3 regions of the Streptomyces sp. NPDC059092 genome follow, and region 2 is predicted to be linked to each of the others. Evidence: riboswitches for the same ligand, from Rfam matches in the RefSeq annotation. Region 2 holds a riboswitch; each other region holds the start of a gene.
The links. A riboswitch is a leader RNA that binds a small molecule or an ion and turns the genes downstream of it on or off. The one in region 2 is predicted to bind cobalamin.
Positions count from the first base shown of each region.

Region 1 (7,642 bases), on a different contig from region 2:
GAGAGCGCCATGCGTACCGTTGAGGCGACCCACCGTGTCCACCTCGTCTTCTCGCTGTTCGACGCGGACGGGAACGGCTTTCTGGAGGCCGGCGACTTCGCGCTGATGGGCAGCCGGGTGGTCGGGGCGGTGCCCACGGCCCCCGACGCCAGGAAGCGCGCGCTGCTCGACGCCTTCCACCGGTACTGGACGACCCTCGTCACCGAACTGGACGCCGACGGCGACGGGCGGGTCGGCCAGGAGGAGTTCACCGCCTGTGTGCTGACGCCGGAGCGGTTCGAGGAGACGATCGACGCCTTCGCCGAAGCGTTCGCCGGTCTCGGCTCCCTGGAGGACGACGGCCTCGTCACGCGTCCCGTCTTCGTGGGTCTGATGAGGGGCGTCGGCTTCCAACGGCCCAACATCCACGCCCTGTTCGACGCCTTGGAACCCACGGACGACGACCGTGTCGCGGTGGACGCCTGGGCGGAGGCCATCAGGGACTTCTACCGCCCCGAGAAGGCCGGCATCGCCGGGGACCACCTGACCGCGGGTGTGGTGCTGTGACCCGGTCCCTCGACGGTACGGCCCCGGAGCTGAACCCCGGTGTGGCGCAGGGCGTGGGCCGGACCGCACTCATGGTGGCCGCCGCCCGCGCCATCGAGACCCACCGTCCCGACGCCCTGGCGCGGGACGAGTTCGCGGAGCGCTTCGTCCGGGCGGCGCCGGCCTCGGCCGGCTGGCCGGTCCGGCCGGACCAGGTGCCCGGAGGGGACGCGGACCCGCTCTGGGGCCGCCTCGGCCGGTACTTCGCCCTGCGCACCCGGGTCCTGGACGACCATCTGCTCCGTACGGCGGACTCGGGCGTGCGCCAGGTGGTGCTGCTGGGCGCGGGCCTGGACTCCCGGGCGTTCCGGCTCGGCTGGCCGCCCGGCTGTGTGATCCACGAGATCGACACCGCCGGCATGATGGCCTTCAAACAGGCCGTACTCGACGGGGCGGGGGCCGTCCCCGTGGCCGAGCGCAGACCGCTCGCGGCCGATCTCCGGCTCGACTGGGCGGACGCGCTGACCGACACGGGTTTCGACCCGGCCGTACCGACCGCCTGGCTCGTCGAGGGGCTGCTGCTGTACCTCCCGGCGGCGGCCGAGCGGCACCTCATCGCGACGGTGGACCGGCTGAGCGCGCCCGGAAGCACGCTGGCGTACGAGATCAAGAACCTGGAGGGGGCGGACGTACGTGCCAGTGCGGTCTACACGACGACGAAGGCGCGGATCGACATCGACCTGCCGTCCCTCTTCGACCCGGATCCGCGCCCCGCGTCGGCCGCCGACCTCGCCCGGTGGGGCTGGTCGGTCTCGGTCCGCTCGCCGTTCGACTTCACCCGCCTCCACGGGCGCGGTCCGCTCCCCGAGCCGAACGACGCGCTGGCGGCCAACCGCTGGATCTTCGCGGAGGCGCCCGCCCCGAGGACCGGACACGAATGAGGTCACCGCGGACCGATCATGCCGAGCGGGCGGCGGCGCTCACGTCTCCGGTCCGGTCCCGGCACCACGGCGAAGATGATCCATGGGAGCAGGCCGAGGATCGGACCACCGAGGAGACGGGCGCCGGCCCGTCCAGGCCCGCTACCGGTCGTCACGCCGACGCGCCCCTCCATCCCGCGTCCCCTTCCTCCGGAACGCCGGTCAGGTCCAGGATGCCGCGCTCCGTTCCGCTCCGCGACACGATTCCGTGGCCCATGTCACATTCCGGAATGTGAACGCATTCGGCCAAGGGGGTGTCCACGCTCTAGCCTGGCGGGTGCAGCTGGTTCGCCCTGCCCTCCAGGCAGACGCGTCGTAAGAGGGAACCCGGTGGGAATCCGGGACTGCCCCGCAGCGGTGAGCGGGAACGACCGCCGTCATACGCACTGGATCCGGCCGGATCCGGGAAGCGACGGCCAGTAGGTGTCTGCCTCGGCAGACGTGCCCGCGAGTCCGAAGACCTGCCCGTTGCCCGTACGCGACCGATCGCGTGCGGATATCCCGGTGACCTCGTGGGCGGGTCGGCGTACATACCGGACGGACGAGCGCGCCCGAGGCGCCGCACCGAACGTCGGGTTTCGTCACCCCTTCGCGCTCGCGTCCCGTCCCCGGGATGTTCAGGAGTCATCTCGCGAAGGAGATTTCCGTGACAACGAAGTCCGCAGCCGCGGCAGCACGGGCCACCGTGTACGGCTACCCCCGCCAGGGCCCGAACCGGGAACTGAAGAAGGCCGTCGAGGGGTACTGGAAGGGCCGCGTCACCGCGGAAGCCCTCCGGGAGACGGCGACCGGCCTGCGCCGGACCAACTGGCGGCAGATGGTGGACGCGGGCGTCCACGAGGTGCCGACCGGCGACTTCTCGTACTACGACCACGTCCTGGACACCAGCGTCATGGTCGGCGCCGTACCCGAACGGCACCGTGCGGCCGTCACCGCCGACGCGCTCGACGGCTACTTCGCGATGGCGCGCGGCACGCAGGATGTCGCGCCGCTGGAGATGACCAAGTGGTTCGACACGAACTACCACTACCTCGTCCCGGAACTCGGCCCCGACACCGTCTTCACCGCCGACTCCACCCGGCAGGTCGCCGAGCTGACGGAGGCCCTGACGCTCGGGCACACCGCCCGCCCGGTCCTGGTCGGCCCCGTCACGTATCTCCTGCTCTCCAAGCCGGCCCCCGGAGTCGCGGGCGACTTCGAGCCGCTGACCCTGCTGGACCGGCTGCTGCCCGTCTACGCCGAGGTCCTCGCCGACCTGCGCGCCGCCGGCGCCGAGTGGGTGCAGCTCGACGAGCCCGCGCTGGTCCAGGACCGTACGCGCGCCGAGCTGAACGCCGCCGCCCGCGCCTACCGCGACCTCGGTGGCTCGGCCGACCGGCCCAAGCTGCTGGTCGCCTCCTACTTCGACCGGCTCGGCGACGCGCTCCCCGTCCTGGCGAAGGCCCCGGTCGACGGCCTGGCGCTCGACTTCACCGACGCGGCGGCAGCCAACCTCGACGACCTCGCCGCCGCAGGCGGACTCCCCGGCAAGCGGCTCGTCGCGGGCGTCGTCAACGGCCGCAACATCTGGATCAACGACTACGAGAAGTCCCTCGCCACCCTCGCCACGCTCCTCGGCCTCGCCGCCCGGGTCGACGTGGCGGCGTCCTGCTCCCTCCTGCACGTACCGCTCGACACCACGGTGGAACGGGACGTCGACCCGCAGGTCCTGCGCTGGCTCGCCTTCGCCCGGCAGAAGACCGCCGAGATCGTCACCCTGGCCAAGGGGCTGGCCCGGGGCACCGGCGCCATCACCGCCGAACTCGCCGCCAACCGGGCCGACCTCGCCTCCCGTACGGACTCCGCGCTCACCCACGACCCGGCCGTACGGGCCAGGACCGCCGCCGTCACCGACGCCGACGGCCGCCGCTCCCAGCCGTACACCGAGCGCGCCGCCGCCCAGCGCGCCCACCTCGGACTGCCGCTGCTGCCGACGACCACCATCGGCTCGTTCCCGCAGACCGACGAGTTGCGCACGGCCCGCGCCGACCTGCGCGCCGGACGGACCGACACGGCCGGTTACGAGGAGCGCATCCGCGCCGAGATCGGCGAGGTCATCTCCTTCCAGGAGAAGACGGGGATCGACGTCCTGGTCCACGGCGAGCCCGAGCGCAACGACATGGTGCAGTACTTCGCCGAACAGCTCACCGGCTACCTCGCCACCCAGCACGGCTGGGTGCAGTCCTACGGCACCCGCTACGTCCGCCCGCCGGTGCTGGCCGGGGACATCTCCCGCCCCGAACCGATGACGGTGCGCTGGACCTCGTACGCCCAGTCCCTCACCGACCGCCCCGTCAAGGGCATGCTGACCGGGCCCGTCACCATGCTGGCCTGGTCCTTCGTCCGCGACGACCAGCCCCTCGGCGACACCGCCCGCCAGGTCGCCCTCGCCCTCCGCGACGAGGTCAACGACCTCGAAGCGGACGGGACTTCGGTGATCCAGGTCGACGAACCCGCCCTGCGCGAAACCCTGCCCCTGCGCGCCGCCGACCGCGCCGCCTACCTGGACTGGGCGACCGAGTCCTTCCGCCTCACCACCAGCGGCGTACGCCCGGACACCCAGATCCACACCCACATGTGCTACGCCGAGTTCGGCGACATCGTCCAGGCCATCGACGACCTCGACGCCGACGTCATCAGCCTGGAGGCCGCCCGCTCCCACATGCAGGTCGCCCGCGAACTCGCCGCCCACGGCTACCCCCGCGAGGCGGGCCCCGGCGTGTACGACATCCACTCCCCGCGCGTCCCCGACGCGGCCGAGGCCGCCGCCCTGCTCCGCGAGGGCCTGGAGGCCATCCCCGCGGAACGCCTCTGGGTCAACCCCGACTGCGGCCTGAAGACCCGCGGCTGGCCCGAGACCAGGGCGTCCCTGGAGAACCTGGTCGCCGCCGCCCGTACGGTACGCGGCGAACTGCCCGCGTCCTGACCGAGCGGCACGCGGAGGGCCGGGGCCGGGGCACCTACGGGCGCCCCGGTCCCGGCGCGATCTCGGCGATCAGGTCCTCGACACGCTTCCTGATCTCGTCACGGATGGGGCGTACGGCCTCGACGCCCCGGCCCGCCGGGTCGTCCAGGGCCCAGTCGAGGTAGCGCTTGCCGGGGAAGACCGGGCAGGTGTCGCCGCAGCCCATGGTGACGCAGACGTCGGACTCCTCGACGGCGCCGGCCGTGAGGATCTTCGGGGTCTCGGCGGAGATGTCGATGCCGACCTCCGCCATCGCCTCGACCGCGGCCGGGTTGACCGCGTCGCCGGGGTCGGAGCCGGCGGAGCGCACCTCGACGCGGTCTCCGGCCAGGTGGGTCAGCCAGGCGGCGGCCATCTGGGAACGGCCGGCGTTGTGGACGCAGACGAACAGCACAGCGGGCTTGACGGACATCTGGCGGTCTCTCCTTCTCATATCTCGCGCAACTCGATCTCGCACAACTCGTGTCCCGCGCAACTCGGGTCCCGCGCAACTCGGGTCCCGCGCAACTCGCGACGGGAATCCGCCGCCTGGTGACATCAGCCACCACTGATGTGAAAGTATCAGCCCATGATGACTTCAGTCGACACTGACCTGATCCGGGTTCTGTCCGACCCCCTCAGGCTCCGGATCGTCACCCTGCTCGCCCGCGAGACGCTCTGCACGACGCACCTGGTCGAGGAGACCGGCGCCAAGCAGACCAACCTCTCCAACCACCTGCGGGTGCTGCGCGAGGCCGGGGTGGTGGAGACGGAACCCTGCGGACGGTTCACGTACTACAAGCTCAGGCCCGAGGTCCTCGAAGCCGTGGCCGGTTCCTTCACGGCGCTCGCCGCCACCGCCCGCGCCACCCGCAGCGCGGATACGAAGAGGACCTGCCCGTGACCGGCGCCGAACCGACATCCGGGAGCCCCGGGAGCACCACGCCCGCCGCACCCGCCACGCCCAGCACTCCCGGCGCTCCCGGCACGGACACCGTCGTCGCGCGGCTCTCGACGCTCGACCGCTTCCTGGCCGTCTGGATCCTGCTCGCCATGGCGTCTGGCCTGGGTCTGGGGCGCATGATCCCCGGGCTCGACGACGCCCTGGCCAAGGTCGAGATCGGCGGGATCTCCCTGCCGATCGCGGCCGGTCTGCTGATCATGATGTATCCGGTCCTGGCCAAGGTCCGCTACGACCGGCTCGACTCGGTCACCGGCGACCGCGGGCTGCTGGTGTCCTCGCTGGTCGTCAACTGGATCGCCGGCCCGGCCGTGATGTTCGCGCTGGCCTGGATCTTCCTGCCCGACCTGCCCGAGTACCGCACGGGTCTGATCATCGTCGGCCTGGCCCGCTGCATCGCCATGGTCATCATCTGGAACGACCTGGCCCGCGGCGACCGCGAAGCCGCCGCCGTCCTCGTCGCGCTGAACTCCGTGTTCCAGGTCGTCGCGTTCGGCGTGCTCGGCTGGTTCTACCTCGACCTGCTGCCCCGGTGGCTGGGCCTGGGAGACGGCCAGGGCCTGGACGTTCCCCTCTGGCACATCGCGCTCAACGTGATCGTCTTCCTCGGCGTCCCCCTGCTGGCCGGCTTCCTCACCCGCCGGATCGGCGAGAAGAGGGCGGGCCGCGAGCGCTACGAGGCGGCGTTCCTGCCGAAGATCGGCCCCTGGGCCCTGTACGGGCTGCTGTTCACGATCGTCATCCTCTTCGCACTCCAGGGGAGGACGATCACCTCGCAGCCGATGGACGTCGCCCGCATCGCGCTGCCGCTGCTGGTGTACTTCGCGGTCATGTTCTTCGGGACCTTCCTGCTCGGCAGGGCGATCGGTCTCGCCTACGACCGCACCGCCACGCTGGCGTTCACGGCGGCGGGCAACAACTTCGAGCTGGCCATCGCGGTCGCCATCGCCACCTTCGGCGTCAGCAGCGGCCAGGCGCTCTCCGGAGTCGTCGGCCCGCTCATCGAAGTCCCGGTCCTGATCGGCCTGGTCCATGTCGCGCTGGCCTGGCGCGCGAAGTTCCGGGCGAACGCGCTCGTCACGGCCCGGGCGGAGAGCTGACGCGGCTCCGCCCCCCTGCCGGGCCGGCGGCCGGCCCGCGTGACCGTACACAGCCTGCGGACGGCGCGAACGGGATCTACCGTCTCCCGTCGACCAGGCCGGATTCCCAGGCCCAGGCGGCGATCTCCACCCGGTTACGGGCAGGCAGCTTGATCTGCACGTTGCCGAGATGGGTCTTCACCGTGCCCACCGAGATGGACAGTTCGGTGGCGATCTCCGCGTTGGTCAGCCCTCTGGCCACCAGACGTACGAGATCCTTCTCCCGTGCGGAGAGCGCGGTGTCCGGCTCCCGGGTCGCGGGAACGGCGCTGCTGAGGCGGCGCAGCAGCCGTACGGTGATGGCCGGGCTGACCAGTGCCTCGCCTGAGGCGGCGGCTCTGATGGCTTCGACCAGCAGGGCGGGGCCGGAGTCCTTGATCAGGAAGCCGGAGGCGCCTTCGCTCAGGGCGCGCTGGACGTACTCGTCGTCGTCGAATGTCGTGACCACGACGACCTTCGGCGGATTCACGGTGCCGGGGCGGGTCAGTCTGCGCAGCGCCTCCAGCCCGTCCATGCGGGGCATGCGGATGTCCATCAGGACCACGTCGGGCCGGTGGCGTTCGGCGAGTTCCACGGCGTAAACCCCGTCCGGGGCCTCCGCCACGATCTCGATGTCGTCCTCCGCGCCCAGGATCATCGCGAACCCGGCGCGGACCATGGCCTGGTCGTCGGCGATCAGCACCCGGATCGTCATGAGAGTGCCATCCCTGCCGTGGACACCGGGAGTGTCGCCTCGACGCCCCAGCCGCCGCCCGCCACCGGGCCCGCCTCGACTCTTCCGCCGATCAGGCCCACCCGTTCGGCCAGGCCCTTGAGCCCGAAGCCGCCGTGGGAGACGTGGCGCGGCTGTCCGTCGTCGCTGACCCGTACGGTCACCCGGTCTCCCGAGCGGTCCACGCGCACCCGCACCTCGGTGCACCCGTGGGCGTGTTTGCGTACGTTGGTGAGGGCCTCCATCACCACCCGGTGCGCGGTGGTGGTCACCTCCACCGGCAGGTCGTCGAAGGCCCCTTCGAGGTCGAGCCGGGCCCGGGCGCCGCCGACCGCCGAGAAC
Region 1 is NZ_JBHZEJ010000011.1:37,251-44,892, reverse strand. It holds gene ACFXPL_RS09495 (EF-hand domain-containing protein) at 10-546, shown strand; gene ACFXPL_RS09490 (SAM-dependent methyltransferase) at 543-1,466, shown strand; cobalamin riboswitch at 1,791-1,989, shown strand; gene metE (5-methyltetrahydropteroyltriglutamate--homocysteine S-methyltransferase) at 2,152-4,470, shown strand; gene ACFXPL_RS09480 (arsenate reductase ArsC) at 4,505-4,921, opposite strand; gene ACFXPL_RS09475 (ArsR/SmtB family transcription factor) at 5,078-5,392, shown strand; gene arsB (ACR3 family arsenite efflux transporter) at 5,383-6,549, shown strand; gene ACFXPL_RS09465 (response regulator) at 6,626-7,282, opposite strand; gene ACFXPL_RS09460 (sensor histidine kinase) at 7,279-7,642, opposite strand, start outside.
Region 1: linked by a shared signal. The riboswitch ahead of metE (5-methyltetrahydropteroyltriglutamate--homocysteine S-methyltransferase) and the one ahead of ACFXPL_RS21790 (ribonucleoside-diphosphate reductase subunit alpha) in region 2 are both predicted to bind cobalamin.

Region 2 (7,642 bases):
CCGCCCCCACGGGGGACGCGACTGCGTACCGCACGGGCGGAAGACCTGGAGGGGATGTTCGGCCTGGCCGTGGAACTCCAGCGCTTCCACGCAGGGTCGCCGGTCCTGCGTCCCGCACCGCCCGACCTGCGGCCGATCAGGGACAGCCTGAGGGCGGCACTCTCCGACGACGCCCAACTCCTCCTCGTCGCGGAGGAACACGACCGCCTGACGGGCCTGATCCAGGCCGCGCCCGACAGCCACCACCTCGGCGCCGCCACGATCGGCATCGCGGCGGTGGCCGCGCCGTCCCGGTCCGCCGGGGTGGGAACGGCGCTGGTCTCCGCCGTCGAGGCGTGGGCGGCGGTGCGCGGCTTCGGCACGTACGGCACCGAATGGTCGTCGGCGAACCAGGCCGGCGACGCGTTCTGGCGCGGGCGGGGCATGGTCCCGGCCCAGTTCACGCTCGGCCGCCTGATCGACTCCCGCGTCGCGTGGGCCGACGCGCGGCTGGACTACGGACGCGTCACCCCGTAACGGCCGCGGCGGCCCTGCCGCCTCGCCAGGCAGGACTGTCAGTGCCGGGTGCAAGACTGCCGAGATGACCTCACCAGACCCGAAAGCAGACCTTCTCCGCTACCTGCAAGAGGCTCGCGACGCGCTGCTGTGGAAGCTCGAAGGGCTCTCCGAGTACGACGTCCGCCGCCCCATGACCCCCACCGGCACCAACCTGCTGGGGCTGGTCAAGCACGTCGCCGGCGTGGAACTGGGCTACTTCGGCGACACGTTCGGGCGCCCGTTCTTCGAGGCGGAGCCGCCGCCCTGGTGGTACACGGAGGACCCCGAAACCAACACGGACATGTGGGCGACGGCGGACGAGTCCCGCGACGACATCGTCGGGCTGTACCACCAGGCGTGGGAGCACTCCGACGCCACGATCGCGGCGCTGCCGCTCGACGCGATCGGTCACGTCCCGTGGTGGCCGGAGGAACGACGGGAGGTGACCCTGCACAGCATCCTGGTGCGCGTGATCTCCGATGCCCAACGCCACGCGGGCCACGCCGACATCGTGCGCGAACTCATCGACGGTGCCGCCGGGCTGCTGAAGGACAAGGGCGACATGCCTACGGGCGACCAGGCGTGGTGGGAGGCGTACCGGAGCAACCTGGAGCAGGTGGCGCGCGAGGCGGGCAAGGGCTGACGCCTCGGGGGGCGCGAGCCGAGACGTCAGGCGGTGGCGTCCGGTGGCGTACCGCGCGGCCGAGGGGGCCAGGAGGCGGGGCACGTCTGCGCTGCGCGGCCCCGAAGGATGTGGTCGTACGTGAGGGCCGTACGGGAACGGCCCGCCGGAAGAACCGGCGGGCCGTCCTGTGCGATCGGGAGCGGAGCGTGATCAGTCGCGCTGCGCGTTCGCCGGGAGCTTGCGGAGCTTCATGTCCTTCGCGGTGTCCGTACCGAACCCGTAGTCCAGGATCTTCGCCGCGTCGCCGTACCGGTCCGTGCTGTTCAGGACCGTACCGACGAGGGTCTTGTCCTCGCGGGTGGCCGCGAAGACCAGGCACTCGCCCGCCGGGGTCGTCGTACCGGTCTTGATGCCGATGACACCGTCGTACGAACCGAGCAGCTGGTTCGTGTTGTTCCAGGTGTAGTAGCGCGTACGGCCGTTCGCGGCCGGGGCCTCACCCTTGTACTGCTTGGTCGCGACGACCGTACGGAAGGTGTCGTTCGTCATCGCGTGCTGGGCCAGCTTCGCCAGCTCGGTGGGGGTGCTGGAGTCCGTGCCCACGCCGTCGAACGAGTCGAACTCGGTCTTCGGGAGGTACAGCTCGTCGGCCTTCGCGTTCATCTGGTCGACGAACGACTCGGCCCGCTCCTCGCTGGTGGCGCCGATGCCGAAGGTGTCGGCGAGGGCGTAGCCGGCGTCGGCGCCGGAGGGGAGCAGCGACGCGTAGAGGAGCTGGCGGACGGTGAGCTTGTCACCGGTCTGGAGGTCCGCCGTGCTGGTGCTGTGCTGCGTGACGTAGTCGCGGTACTCCTGCTTGACGGGCACCTGGCGGTCCAGGTCCGGGCCCTTGTCGAGCACCACGTACGCGGTCATGATCTTCGCTGTGCTGGCCATGGGGCGGACGGTGTCCGCGTCCTTGCCGTAGAGCGTCTCGCCGCTGTCGCCGTCCATCAGGGCGGCGCCCTGGGCGGTGACGGTGGGCTCGGGCTGCGCGGCGACGGCCGTCTGGGTGACCAGTGGGGAGAGCGCGAGCAGCGCGCCACCGGCGACGGCGGCGGCCCTGCGCTTGGTCAGTATCTTGGCAGTCAAGAGGGAATGCTCCGTATCTGCGATTGCTTGCGGTGGAACTGTTCTGCTGCAGGGGCCTGTGGGGTGTGAGTGGCCCCTACATGGAAACGTGCTGACAGGGTCGGTTGGTTGCCTCGAACCTGTAAAGATCCTAAGAAGGCTGTCCGAGCACCGGTCATAGGGGCGATTCCGGCGAACAGCCGAGCCGGGGTGACGCGCTCGGCCAGTATGGGCAGATCATGGATACTCACATCAGTCCCACGCAGCGGCTGGCTCTGGTCACCGGCGCCAACAAGGGCATCGGGTTCGCGGTCGCCGAAGGGCTCCTCGGGATGGGGATGACGGTCTACCTCGGTGCCCGGGACACGTACCGCGGTACCTCGGCCGTCTCCGCCCTGGTCGCGCGCGGATACGACGCGCGGTTCGTCCAGCTCGACGTCACCGACCAGGCGTCGGTCGACGCGGCGGCGGAGACGGTCGCCCGAGAGGCCGGCGGGCTCGACATCCTGGTCAACAACGCCGGTGTGCTCGCCACGCCCATCCACAAGCCGAGCCGGACGTCGGTCGACGAGGTGCGCGCCACCTACGAGATCAACGTGTTCGGCGTCGTGGCGGTGACCAACGCGATGCTCCCGCTGCTCCGCCGGTCCTCGGCCGCGCGCGTCGTGAACATCACGAGCAACCTCGGCTCCGTGTCCCTGGCCGCGTCGAACCGGGCCTTTCCGCAGTTGCTGGCCTACAACTCCTCGAAGGCCGCGCTGAACGCCCTCACCGTCACGTACGCCAACGAGCTGCGCTCCGAGCGGATCCTCGTCAACGCCGTCTCGCCCGGGTCCGTCGCGACGGATCAGAACGGACACGCGGGCGCGCTGACCGCCGCGGAGGGGGCGCTGCTGCCGATCCGGATGGCCACCCTGCCGCCCGGCGGTCCGACGGGTACGGCGGTCACGGCGGACGAGGACCTGAGTCACCATCCGCTGCCCTGGTGAGTGAGTGAGTGACGGACGGACAGATCCGGGTCCGGGGCAGGGGACTTCCCCCGCCCCGGACCCGGCGTGACCGGCCCGCGGCCTAGAAGTCGTCGTCGAAGCCGACGGTGCCCTCCACCGCCACCTGGTACGCCGACGGGCGGCGCTCGAAGAAGTTCGTCAGCTCCTGCACGCCCTGGAGCTCCATGAACGGGAACGGGTTCTGCGATCCGTACACCGGCGGGAAGCCGAGCCGCTGGAGCCGCTGGTCCGCGACGCACTCCAGGTACGCGCGCATCGATTCCGTGTTCATGCCCGGCAGTCCTTCGCCGCACAGGTCGCGGCCGAACTGCAGCTCCGCCTCCACCGCTTCCCTCAGCATGTCCGTGACCTGCTGCTGGAGCGCGTCGTCGAACAGCTCCGGCTCCTCCTTGCGGACCGTGTCCACGACCTCGAAGGCGAAGTTCATGTGCATGGTCTCGTCGCGGAAGACCCAGTTCGTGCCCGTGGCCAGGCCGTGCAGCAGGCCGCGCGAGCGGAACCAGTAGACGTACGCGAACGCCCCGTAGAAGAACAGGCCCTCGATGCACGCCGCGAAGCAGATCAGATTGAGCAGGAAGCGGCGCCGGTCCGCCTGCGACTCCAGGCGGTCGATCTTCTCCACCGAGTCCATCCAGCGGAAGCAGAACTGCGCCTTCTCGCGGATCGACGGGATCTCCTCGACCGCGTCGAAGGCCGCCGCGCGGTCCGCGGGGTCCGGGAGGTAGGTGTCCAGCAGCGTCAGATAGAACTGGACGTGTACGGCCTCCTCGAAGAGCTGGCGCGAGAGGTAGAGCCGCGCCTCCGGGGAGTTGATGTGCTTGTAGAGCGTCAGCACCAGGTTGTTCGAGACGATCGAGTCGCCCGTCGCGAAGAACGCGACCAGCCGGCCGATCATGTGCTGCTCGCCGGGGGAGAGTTTGGCCAGGTCGGCGACGTCTGAGTGGAGGTCGACCTCCTCCACCGTCCAGGTGTTCTTGATCGCGTCGCGGTAGCGCTCGTAGAAGTCCGGGTAACGCATGGGGCGGAGCGTCAGCTCGAAGCCCGGGTCCAGAAGATTCTTCTCGGTGGTCATTACTGGCATGCCTCGCAGGACTCGGGGTTCTCCAGGGAGCAGGCGATCGCCTCGTCGGCCGGGGTCGCCTGTACGGGGATGGGGGCGGGGGCCGGGGCGGACGCGGGGGCCGGCACCGGCTGTCCGCCCGCCGCGCGCGCGATCCGGGTCGCCGGGCGCGAGCGCAGGTAGTACGTCGTCTTCAGCCCCTTCTTCCAGGCGTACGCGTACATCGAGCTGAGCTTCCCGATGGTCGGCGTCTCCAGGAACAGGTTCAGCGACTGGCTCTGGTCCAGGAACGGCGTACGGGCCGCCGCCATGTCGATCAGTCCGCGCTGCGGGATCTCCCACGCCGTACGGAACAGCTTCCGTACCTCGGCAGGGATCCACGTGAAGCCCGCCACCGAACCGCTCGACTCGCGCAGCGCCTCGCGCGTCTGCGCGTCCCAGACGCCGAGCCGCTTCAACTCGTCCACCAGGTAGGAGTTGACCTGGAGGAACTCCCCGGAGAGCGTCTCGCGCTTGAACAGGTTCGAGACCTGCGGCTCGATGCACTCGTACACGCCCGCGATCGACGCGATGGTCGCCGTCGGCGCGATGGCCAGGAGGAGGGAGTTGCGCATGCCGCTCTTCGCCACCCGGGCGCGCAGCGCCTCCCAGCGCTCCGGCCAGTTCAGCTCCACGTCGTAGTGGTCGGGGTGGAGCACCCCGCGCGCGGCACGCGTCTTCGACCAGGCGGGCAGCGGGCCGTTGCGCTCGGCGAGGCCGCAGGACGCCTCGTACGCGGCGAGCATGATCCGCTCGGCGATCCGGGTGGAGAGCGCGGCGGCCTCGGGGGAGTCGAAGGGCAGCCGCTTCTTGAAGAAGACGTCCTGGAGCCCCATCGCGCCCAGGCCCACCGGACGCCACTTGGCGTTGGAGCGGCCCGCCTGCTCGGTCGGGTAGAAGTTGATGTCCACGACCCGGTCGAGGAAGGTCACGGCGGTACGGACGGTCTCGTCCAGCCGCTCCCAGTCGATCTCGCCGGTGGCCGCGTCCACGAACGCGCCCAGGTTGACCGAGCCGAGGTTGCAGACGGCCGTCTCGCCGTCGTCCGTGACCTCCAGGATCTCCGTGCAGAGGTTGGAGGAGTGGACGGTGTGGCCGGGCTCGGCGGTCTGGTTCGCCGTACGGTTCGACGCGTCCTTGAAGGTCATCCAGCCGTTGCCGGTCTGCGCGAGGGTGCGCATCATCCGGCCGTACAGCTCACGGGCCTTGATGGTCCTGCGGGCGAGACCGTCGGCCTCCGCCTCGCGGTACGCGGTGTCGAACGCGTCGCCCCACAGGTCGACCAGCTCGGGCACGTCCACCGGCGAGAACAGCGACCACACGCCGTCCGACTCGACCCGGCGCATGAACTCGTCGGGGATCCAGTGCGCGAGGTTGAGGTTGTGCGTACGGCGCGCCTCCTCGCCCGTGTTGTCGCGCAGTTCGAGGAATTCCTCCAGGTCCGCGTGCCAGGTCTCCAGATAGACGCAGGCCGCTCCCTTGCGCCGGCCGCCCTGGTTGACGGCCGCGACGGAGGAGTCGAGGGTCCGCAGGAACGGGACGATGCCGTTGGAGTGGCCGTTCGTCCCCCGGATCAGTGAACCGCGCGAGCGGATACGGGAGTACGAGAGCCCGATGCCGCCCGCGTGCTTCGACAGCCGCGCGACCTGGTGGTAGCGGTCGTAGATCGAGTCCAGCTCGTCCAGCGGCGAGTCCAGCAGGTAGCAGGAGGACATCTGCGGGTGGCGGGTGCCGGAGTTGAAGAGGGTGGGGGAGGAGGGGAGGTAGTCCAGCCGGCTCATCAGCCGGTAGAGCGCGGCGACCTCGTCCAGCGCGTGCGCGCTCTCGTCCTCGGCGAGCCCGGCGGCGACGCGCAGCAGGAAGTGCTGGGGCGTCTCGATCACCTGACGGGTGAGCGGGTGCCGGAGCAGATAGCGGCTGTAGAGCGTACGCAGCCCGAAGTAGCCGAAACGGTCGTCGCCCGCCGGGTCGATCAGCGCGTCGAGGCGGTCGGCGTGGCGGGTGACGAAGGCGGCCGTACGGTCCGCGATCAGCCCCTCGCGGTGACCGACGGCGATGGACGCGGCGAACGACACGGCGCCCTGGGACGCCGCCTCGTCGGCGATCGTACGGGTGAGCAGCCGGGCGGCGAGACGGGAGTAGGCCGGGTCCTCGGAGATCTGTCCGGCCGCCGCCTCCGTGGCCAGCTCGCGCAACTCGGCCTCGTCCGAACGGGCGTTGCGGCCGCGCAGCGCGGCGGCGGCGATCCTGCCCGGGTCGGCGTCGGGCAGATCGGCGGTCAGCTCGGTCAGGGTCCGCAGCAGCGCGGTGCCGGGGGCGTCGGCCGCCGGTGCCTGCGCGGCTCCGGGCCGCTGCTCGGCCTCCGTCCGCTGGTCGGTCGGTGCTGAAACCGGATCCGCTGGCGCGATGGTCACGTGGTGCTCTCCCTCGCTCGGCTCTGGGCCACGGGGAAGCACGGGTCCGCGCGCACGGACGTACCCCCGCCATCGCAGGGCAGCACACCGCGCCGCGTCCACCGGCCCAACCGCGAGGCCCGGACGTCTGGGCGTCCGGTTCGGTCGAGCCGGACGCGCTGCCGGCAGGTGTTCGGACTGGAGGGCGCGACAAAGTGCGCCACAGTACACCGTTGCGGGACAGTTCCGGATTCGCACCGGATTCCCCTGCGTCGACAGCGAGGTCGAGCATACATCTGGGGGGCGCGCGGTGCGCCACCCCCCAGATGTTGTGTCGTACGTCGCCGCGGTACGAGATCAGCGGCGGCTCGGCAGAGCCTCGGCGAGGGCCCGGTGAGGCTTGGGAAAGGCCCCGATGAGGCCTCGGAAAGGGCCCCACGAGGCCTCATCGGGGCCTCGGCAAGCGCTCAGCAGCAGCGGAAGCCCTCGCGCGGGTCGGCCTCGCGGGCGTCCGTGCGGCTGCGTTCGAAGGCGCGGCGGGTCATGACCTCCCCCGCCGGGTCACCGGCGCCGGCGTGGGCGACGTAGCGCTCGTACGCCGACTCGCCGGTGAACTCGCGCACGTACCAGCGGATCCGCCGGGCCACGTGCCGTACCGGCTCCGTCCGGCTCCGGAGTCCGCTCATGCCGGGCCCGTCCCCGCCGGGACGCTCTCACGGACCGTCGCGGCCTCGGCGGCGGCCAGCTCCGCCTTCTCCTCCTGGGTGGGGATCATTCCGGCCGGGGCGACGATCCTGGACTCGGTGTACGGGGCCTCCACCAGCCGGACGGCCTCCGGGGCGCGGATCGCCTTGAAGCAGACCCGTCC
Region 2 is NZ_JBHZEJ010000038.1:4,603-12,244, reverse strand. It holds gene ACFXPL_RS21815 (GNAT family N-acetyltransferase) at 1-516, shown strand, start outside; gene ACFXPL_RS21810 (DinB family protein) at 581-1,180, shown strand; gene ACFXPL_RS21805 (D-alanyl-D-alanine carboxypeptidase family protein) at 1,373-2,293, opposite strand; gene ACFXPL_RS21800 (SDR family oxidoreductase) at 2,512-3,261, shown strand; gene ACFXPL_RS21795 (ribonucleotide-diphosphate reductase subunit beta) at 3,344-4,363, opposite strand; gene ACFXPL_RS21790 (ribonucleoside-diphosphate reductase subunit alpha) at 4,354-6,795, opposite strand; cobalamin riboswitch at 6,941-7,083, opposite strand; gene ACFXPL_RS21785 (YbdD/YjiX family protein) at 7,242-7,460, opposite strand; gene ACFXPL_RS21780 (carbon starvation CstA family protein) at 7,457-7,642, opposite strand, start outside.

Region 3 (7,642 bases), on a different contig from region 2:
GAAGGTGACCAGACCGACCTTGTCGCGCCGCTGGTACGCGTCGAGCAGCAGTGACAGCACCGCGCCCTTCACGGCGCTCATCCGCCGCCGCGCCGCCATCGACCCGGAGGCGTCGACCACGAAGAGCACGAGATTGCCCTCGCGCCCCTCCCTGGTCGCCTGCCGCAGATCGTCCCGGCGCACCACGAGACCGGGGCCGCTGCGCCCGCGCGCCCGCTGGTGCGGCGCCGCCGCCTGCACGGTCGCGGCGAGATGCAGCTTGGTCAGCGCGCCCCGGGGCCGCCGGGACCCGGTCGTCCTGCCGCGCTCGGTACGGGCCCGGGAGCGGCGCCCGGCCGCGCCCTCGCCCAGCCCGGGCACGCTCAGCACCTTCGTGCGGAACGGCTCGGCGGACCGTACGGGGGACTGCTCACCGGATCCGGCGCGCTGCGGCTGCCCGCCCTCGGGCTGTGGCTCCGGCTGGGCGTCCGTCTCCTGGGGCGCGGGCGTGTCGTCCCGCGCCGGTCCGTCCTGCGCGGGCGTGTCGGGGGCCTCGGGGCCGTCGGGGCCGTCGGGGCCGTTCGACGGCGGCCGGCCGCCCCCGCCTCCGGGCCCCTCGGGGTCGTCAGGGCCGTCGGGCCCGTCGGGATCCGGGTCCTCGTCGCCCCGGAACTCCTCCAGCGTGTCGTCGAGCTTCTCCTCGTCGAGCCCCGGCGCGTCGAAGGGGTTACGGCGCCTGCGGTGCGGCAGCGCCAGCAGCGCCGCCTGCCGTACGTCGTCGGCGGTGACGTCGGTACGCCCCGCCCACGCGGCCAGCGCCGTCGCCGTGCGCGCCATCACGATGTCCGCGCGCATCCCGTCCACCTCGAACGCGGCGCAGGTCGCGGCTATCCGGCGCAGCGCCGTGTCCCCGAGGCGCACGCCCGGCAGCAGTGCCCGCGCCGCGACGATCCGCTCCCGCAGCGCGCTCTCCTCACCGGCCCAGCGCGCCGCGAACCCGGCCGGGTCGTCGTCGTACGCGAGCCGCCGCCGGACCACCTCCACCCGCAGATCGGGCTCGCGCGACGCCGCGACCTCCACGGTCAGCCCGAAGCGGTCCAGCAACTGCGGCCGCAGTTCGCCCTCCTCCGGGTTCATCGTCCCGACGAGCAGGAAGCGCGCGGCGTGCCGTACGGAGACGCCCTCACGCTCGACGTACGAGGCGCCCATGGCCGCCGCGTCCAGCAGCAGGTCCACGAGGTGGTCGTGGAGCAGGTTGACCTCGTCCACGTACAGCACCCCGCGGTGCGCGTCCGCGAGCAGTCCGGGCTCGAACGCCTTCACGCCCTCCGACAGGGCGCGTTCGATGTCCAGCGCCCCCACGAGCCGGTCCTCGGACGCGCCCACGGGCAGCTCGACCATCCGCGCGGCCCGCGCCTCGGCGGACGCGCCCCCGTGCGGCCCGTCGGGGCAGCGCGGATCCGGCGCGGCCGGGTCGCAACTGAACCGGCACCCCGTCACCACCGGCACCTCGGGCAGCAGGGCGGCCAGCGCCCGTACCGCCGTCGACTTCGCCGTGCCCTTCTCACCCCGTACGAGGACGCCGCCGACCGCCGGACTGACCGCGTTCAGCAGCAGACCGAGACGGAGATCGTCCATGCCCACCACGGCGGTGAACGGGAAAGGGGTGCTCATAGGCTGATCGCTCCTTCGAATGACGCATCGATGACCGGGCGGCGTTCCACGGTGCTCACGGGGCCCCCGGAGGGATGAACGGCAGCCCGGCAGGGGCGCCCTCCTCGATCAGGCGCAGCAGCGCGGCCGTGTCCGCGTGCTCCTCGACGAGGTCCGCGAGCAGGTCGAGCTGTTCCTCGCGCAGTGCGCCGAAGCTCGTTCCGGGCGCGGGCACGAACCGCCGGCCCGCCGCCCGCGCCACCTCCGTCAGGAACCGCCGCCGGAACGCGTCGCTCTCCAGCGCCCCGTGCCAGTGCGTGCCCTGGACGGCCCCGGACCGGCAGCCGTCCAGGGCCCGCCCCTCCGGATCCGTGACGAAGGCGTCCCCGCCGCGCACGTCCGCGACGCCGTGATGGATCTCGTACCCCTCGACCCGCTCGCCGAGGGCCACCCCGGCCGGCCGCGCGAGGGTCTTCTCCCGCTCGAACCTGACCCGTACGGGCAGCAGTCCGAGCCCGGCCACCGAGCCCGCCCGGGACTCCACCTCGTCGTCGATCCGCTCGCCGAGGATCTGGTAGCCGCCGCAGATGCCCAGCACGGGGCGGCCCTCGGCGGCCCGCAGGGCCAGCGCGTCGGCCAGCCCGCGCTCCCGCAGCCACGCCAGCGCCCGCACCGTGCCGCGCGTGCCCGGCACGATCACCAGGTCCGCGTCGGCCAGCTCCTCGGGACGGTCCACGAACCGCACCACGACCCCGGGCTCCGCCGCCAGCGCGTCCACATCGGTGAAGTTCGACATGAGCGGTACGGCGCAGACCGCGACCCGCAGCACGTCCTCGCCGTACGGGGGAGCCACCACCGACTCGCGCACGGCGCCGCGCAGCGAGACCCGCAGCCCGTCCTCCTCGTCGATCCCCAGACCGTGCCGGAAGGGCAGCACCCCGAGCGTGGCCCGCCCGGTCAGCCCGCGCAGCATGTCGAGCCCCGGCTCCAGCAGCGAGACATCGCCCCGGAACTTGTTGACGAGATACCCCGCGACCAGCGCCTGGTCCTCCGGGCTCAGCAGCGCGGTCGTCCCGAAGAAGGAGGCGAAGACCCCGCCCCTGTCGATGTCCCCGACCACGACCACCGGCAGCCGCGCGGCCCGCGCGATACCCATGTTCACGATGTCGGTGCGGCGCAGATTGATCTCGGCCGGGCTGCCCGCGCCCTCGCAGATCACGGCGTCGTACGTGGACCGCAGCTCCTCCAGGCACTCCAGCACGGGCCCGAGCAGCGCCTCCTGCCGGCCGCCGTGCAGCGCCTTCCCGGGGGCCGGCCCCCCGGACCCCCCGAAGAATCCACGGGCACTCAGCTCCCCGACCGGCTTGCCCATCAGCACCACCTGGCTGCTGCGGTCGCTGCCCGGCTTCAGCAGCACGGGGTTCATCAGCGCGGTCGGCTCCACCCGCGCGGCCTGCGCCTGCATCGCCTGGGCGCGCCCGATCTCCGCGCCCTCGCGCGTCACGAACGAGTTCAGCGACATGTTCTGGCCCTTGAACGGCGCGACCTTCACGCCCCGGCGCACCAGCCAGCGGCAGATCCCCGCCGTGACGACGCTCTTGCCCGCGTCGGAGGTCGTGCCGGCGATCAGCAGCCCTCCGCCGCGCCCCGCACGCCCGCTGTTCCGGCTCATCCACGCCTCCTGGTGGTCCTGATCCCGCGCACCGCGCCGTACCCGAGACGGGCCGTGACGCAGGCCGCGAGGGCGAGCACGTTGACCCGGCGGGCCAGCCGTACGGCGCGCTCGATGTCCGGGACCCCGACCGGGCGTCCCGTGCCGTTCAGGACGGGGCGGTGCTCCACGCGCCCGCCGTACGCGAGCGTCCCGCCGAGCCGTACGCCCAGCGCCCCGGCGAACGACGCCTCCACGGGGCCCGCGTTGGGGCTCGGGTGCCGGTGCGCGTCCCGCCGTACGGCCCGCAGCGCGCCGCGCCCGTCCTCCCCGGCGACGACGGCCAGCGCGGCGGTCAGCCGGGCCCCCGGCCACCCCACGACGTCGTCGAGACGGGCCGACGCCCAGCCGAACCGGCGGTAACGGTCGCTCTTGTGACCCACCATCGCGTCCAGCGTGTTCACGGCGCGGAACCCGACGAGCCCCGGCGCCCCGGCGACCGCGCCCCACACCAGCGCGCCCACGACGGCGTCGGAGGTGTTCTCGGCGACGGACTCCACGACGGCGCGCGCGATCTGCGCCTCGTCCAGGGAGTACGGATCACGGCCGCACAGGTTCGGCAGACGTTCCCGGGCGCCTTCGAGGTCCCCGGCGGCCAGCGCCGCGCCGACGGCCCGCGCCTCGCGGCCCAGCGAGGCGCCCCCGACCACGGCCCAGGTGGCCGCCGCGGTCAGCGCCACGGAGGCGGCGGGGTGACGGCGTACCCCGGCGGCGGCCAGTGCCGCGGCCCCGGCGGCGCCTCCGGCGCAGACCATGGTGTGCAGCGCGCCCCAGCCTCGGTGGTCGCGCCACAGCGCGCGCTCGACGGCCCCCGCGGCCCGGCCGAAGGCGGCCACCGGATGCCCCCGGCGCGGATCGCCGAACAGCCGGTCGCCCAGGAGGCCGAGGGCGGCGCCGTACGCGAAGACCCGCTCGGCGGCAGGGGCGGCTGAGCCGCCGCGCGCGGCGGAACCGCAGCCAGGCATGGCGAAGTGTCCTCACTCAGGGTCCGCGCCCCGGTTCGACGTTCGTAGTGCGACGGCGAGAGTTCCTGGCTCCTGGAGGCGAGGCTCACAGTGACAGTGGCGGGACCGCGCCGGATTCGCACCGGCTTCCTCTGCTGCCGTCGTCAATGGCCCCGGAAGTCCACCACGCTCCGCAACACCCGTCAACTCATCCTTGACCTGCGACGGGACAGTGTGCGGAGCCCCACATCGGACCGGTCGGCCGATGCGGGGCTCCTGTGCGGACCGCGGTCGGGGTCAGGCCACGATGAGGCTGATCCCGTACGCGACGGCCCCGACGCAGAGCGCGAAGCACAGGTAGGCGCCGGCGCGGGCCGCGAGCGGCGCGGGTCCGGTGGCGGGTGTGGAGGCGGCGGCCGAGGTTCCGGCCGGGCCCGGTGCCGCCGTGGATCCCCGCTTGGCGAGGCCCACGATGCCCAGGGTGAAGAGGCCCACGAGGGCGACGGTCGCCACCAGGCTGACGCCGAAGACGGAGCCGAGTGCTGCCCAGTCGATGTTCATAGGGTCGCTTCCTTACACCGTGGCGGGGCGGGCCGGTTCGGCCTGGTCCGGGGCGGTGGCCGCGGGGGCCGGGATGGTGGTCGAGAGGTCCTGGCCGGCGGCGCCCGCCGGGGGAGGCGGGGTGACGGCCGCGATGGCGGTGGTCACCACTCCGGCCGGCTCGGCGGTGAGGCCCGTGCCGGCGGCGGGCTCGGCGGTGACGTTGGTGTGGTCGACCGGACGGCGGCGCGAGGCGAGCCAGATCCCGGCGGAACCGGCGACCAGCAGGACCGCGACGACGACGATGCCCCAGGCGCCCTGGCCGGTCAGGAACTCGGCGCCGGCGGCGACCAGCCCCGCGGCCGGCAGCGTGAGCCCCCAGGCGACGAACATCCGGGTCGCCGTGGACCAGCGCACCACCCCGCCCTTGCGGCCGAGCCCCGCGCCCATCACGGCGCCGGAGCAGGACTGTGTGGTGGAGAGCGAGAAGCCCAGGTGCGAGGAGGCCAGGATGACCGTCGCGGCGCTGGTCTGGGCGGCGAAGCCCTGCTGCGGCTGGAGGTCGGTGAGGCCGGTGCCCATGGTGCGGATGATGCGCCAGCCGCCGAGGTACGTGCCGAGCGCGATCGCGATGCCCGCGGAGACGATGACCCACAGGGGCGGGTTGGAGCCGGGGGCGAGGACACCGCCGGTGACCAGGGCGAGCGTGATGACGCCCATGGTCTTCTGCGCGTCGTTGGTGCCGTGGGCGAGGGAGACGAGCCCGGCGGAGGCGATCTGCCCGACCCGGTAGCCCTTGGCGGTGGCCTTGTCGTCCGTGGCGCGGCCGATCCGGTACGTCAGCTTCGTCGCCAGCAGGGCGGCGAGGCCGGCGACCACGGGGGCGGCGAGCGCGGGGATCAGGACCTTGGTGACGACGACGCCGCCGTTGACGCCGGAGGCGCCGACGGACATCAGGGTGGCGCCGATCAGCCCGCCGAAGAGCGCGTGGGAGGAGCTGGACGGGAGTCCGAGCAGCCATGTGAAGAGATTCCACAGGATGGCGCCGACGAGCGCCGCGAAGATCACTTCTGTTCTGATGCCCTGTTCGTTGATGAGCCCGCCGGAGATCGTCTTGGCGACCTCGACGGACAGGAACGCGCCGACGAGATTCAGGACCGCGGACATACCCACCGCGACCTTGGGCTTCAGAGCGCCGGTCGAGATGGTCGTCGCCATCGCGTTGGCGGTGTCGTGGAAACCGTTCGTGAAATCGAACACGAGAGCTGTCACGATCACAATCGCGAGCAGCAGCGTGATGTGTTCCATTGACCCAGGACCCAGGCAATCGTTCGACGTCGGTGGCCACGGTGAACGTAGGGAGTCAGGGTGAACGGAAGATGAACTGGGTGGGTCCGCACGGTGACCCACCCGGTGGAGATGTCCGCGACGCCTGGCAGGATCGGCGTATGACGGATGAGCGGACCGGCGAACACGGTGAACGGACCGGCGGGCAGGGCGAATCGGCGGTCGGGCGGGGCGCCCTGGAACGGGCCTGGGCGGAGCTGGTCGACACCGCCCGCAGAACGGCCGCGGAGGGGCTGGTCGTCGGCACCTCCGGCAATGTCTCCGTCCGGGTCGGCGAGCTGGTCCTCGTCACCCCGAGCGGAGTCCCGTACGACCGGCTCGCACCCGGCGACGCGATCGCGGTCGACCTCGCCGGACGGCAGGTCCTCGGCACTCTCACGCCCACCAGTGAACTCCCCCTGCACCTGGCCGTCTACCGCGACACGCCCGCGACCGCCGTGGTCCACACCCACGCCGTGCACGCCACCGCGGTCTCCACCCTGGTCACCGAACTCCCCTTGATCCATTACATGGCGGCGGCCCTCGGCGGCCCCGTCCGCGTCGCCCCGTACGCGCTGTACGGCTCGGAGGAGCTGGCCCGCGGGATGGGCGAGGCCCTGGTGGACCGTACGGCCTGCCTGCTGCGGAACCACGGAACGGTGGCGTACGGCGACACCCTCGCCCAGGCGTACGACCGCACCGCCCAGCTCGAATGGATGTGCCGCCTGTGGCTCACGGCCAGTGCGGTGCCGGGACACCGTCCCTCGCTGCTGTCGGAGGAACAGGTGCGGGAGGTGGGGGAGAAGCTGCGCGGCTACGGCCAGCGGGGCTGACCCCGCCGTGAGGCCGAGTGGGGCGGGGCCAGCCCGCCGCCCCCGACGGCCCCCGCCCGCTGGCCGGGTCCGGCGCGGGTGGAGACACTGGGAGCGTGCGCCCGGCTACAGCGACGGCAGCGGCCGTCACCACAGTGCTCGGGGTCGGCGCGGCTGCGGTCGCGGCCGGCCGGTACGCCAGCGATGCCGCGCTCAAGGCACCGCCGGGGCGGCCCCTGCCCAGCGACCCGAAGATCACCGTGCACGCCACGGCCGCCGGACAGGTCACCCTGACCCGCTCGCTCGCCTCCCTGCGCCCCGGAACGTACGGGATCGAGGGACCCGGCGTGCACGCCGTCGTCGGACCGGTCCTGGACGGCGTGCCGCACCCGGCCGACACCGTGGTGCGCCGGCTGGTACGGGTCACCCGCGGCGCCCTCGTCCCGGGCAGGCGCGTACGGCTCACCCCACAGGTGCACAGCGGGGACCCCGGCACCGCACTGGGCCTCGCCCACCAGGACATGTGGATCCCGGGGGAACTCGGCTCGCTGCCCGCGTGGTTCGTGCCGGGGCCGCGGGGCACCTGGGTGATCACCGTGCACGGTCTCGGCACCACCCGCGAGCACCCCCTGAACGTGATGGAATTCCTCGCGGCCCAGCGCCTGCCCGTCCTCGAC
Region 3 is NZ_JBHZEJ010000076.1:19,319-26,960, reverse strand. It holds gene ACFXPL_RS31540 (putative cobaltochelatase) at 1-1,653, opposite strand, end outside; gene ACFXPL_RS31535 (cobyric acid synthase) at 1,709-3,304, opposite strand; gene ACFXPL_RS31530 (cobalamin biosynthesis protein) at 3,301-4,308, opposite strand; cobalamin riboswitch at 4,345-4,465, opposite strand; gene ACFXPL_RS31525 (hypothetical protein) at 4,585-4,848, opposite strand; gene ACFXPL_RS31520 (anion permease) at 4,861-6,135, opposite strand; gene ACFXPL_RS31515 (class II aldolase/adducin family protein) at 6,276-6,986, shown strand; gene ACFXPL_RS31510 (alpha/beta hydrolase) at 7,082-7,642, shown strand, end outside.
Region 3: linked by a shared signal. The riboswitch ahead of ACFXPL_RS31530 (cobalamin biosynthesis protein) and the one ahead of ACFXPL_RS21790 (ribonucleoside-diphosphate reductase subunit alpha) in region 2 are both predicted to bind cobalamin.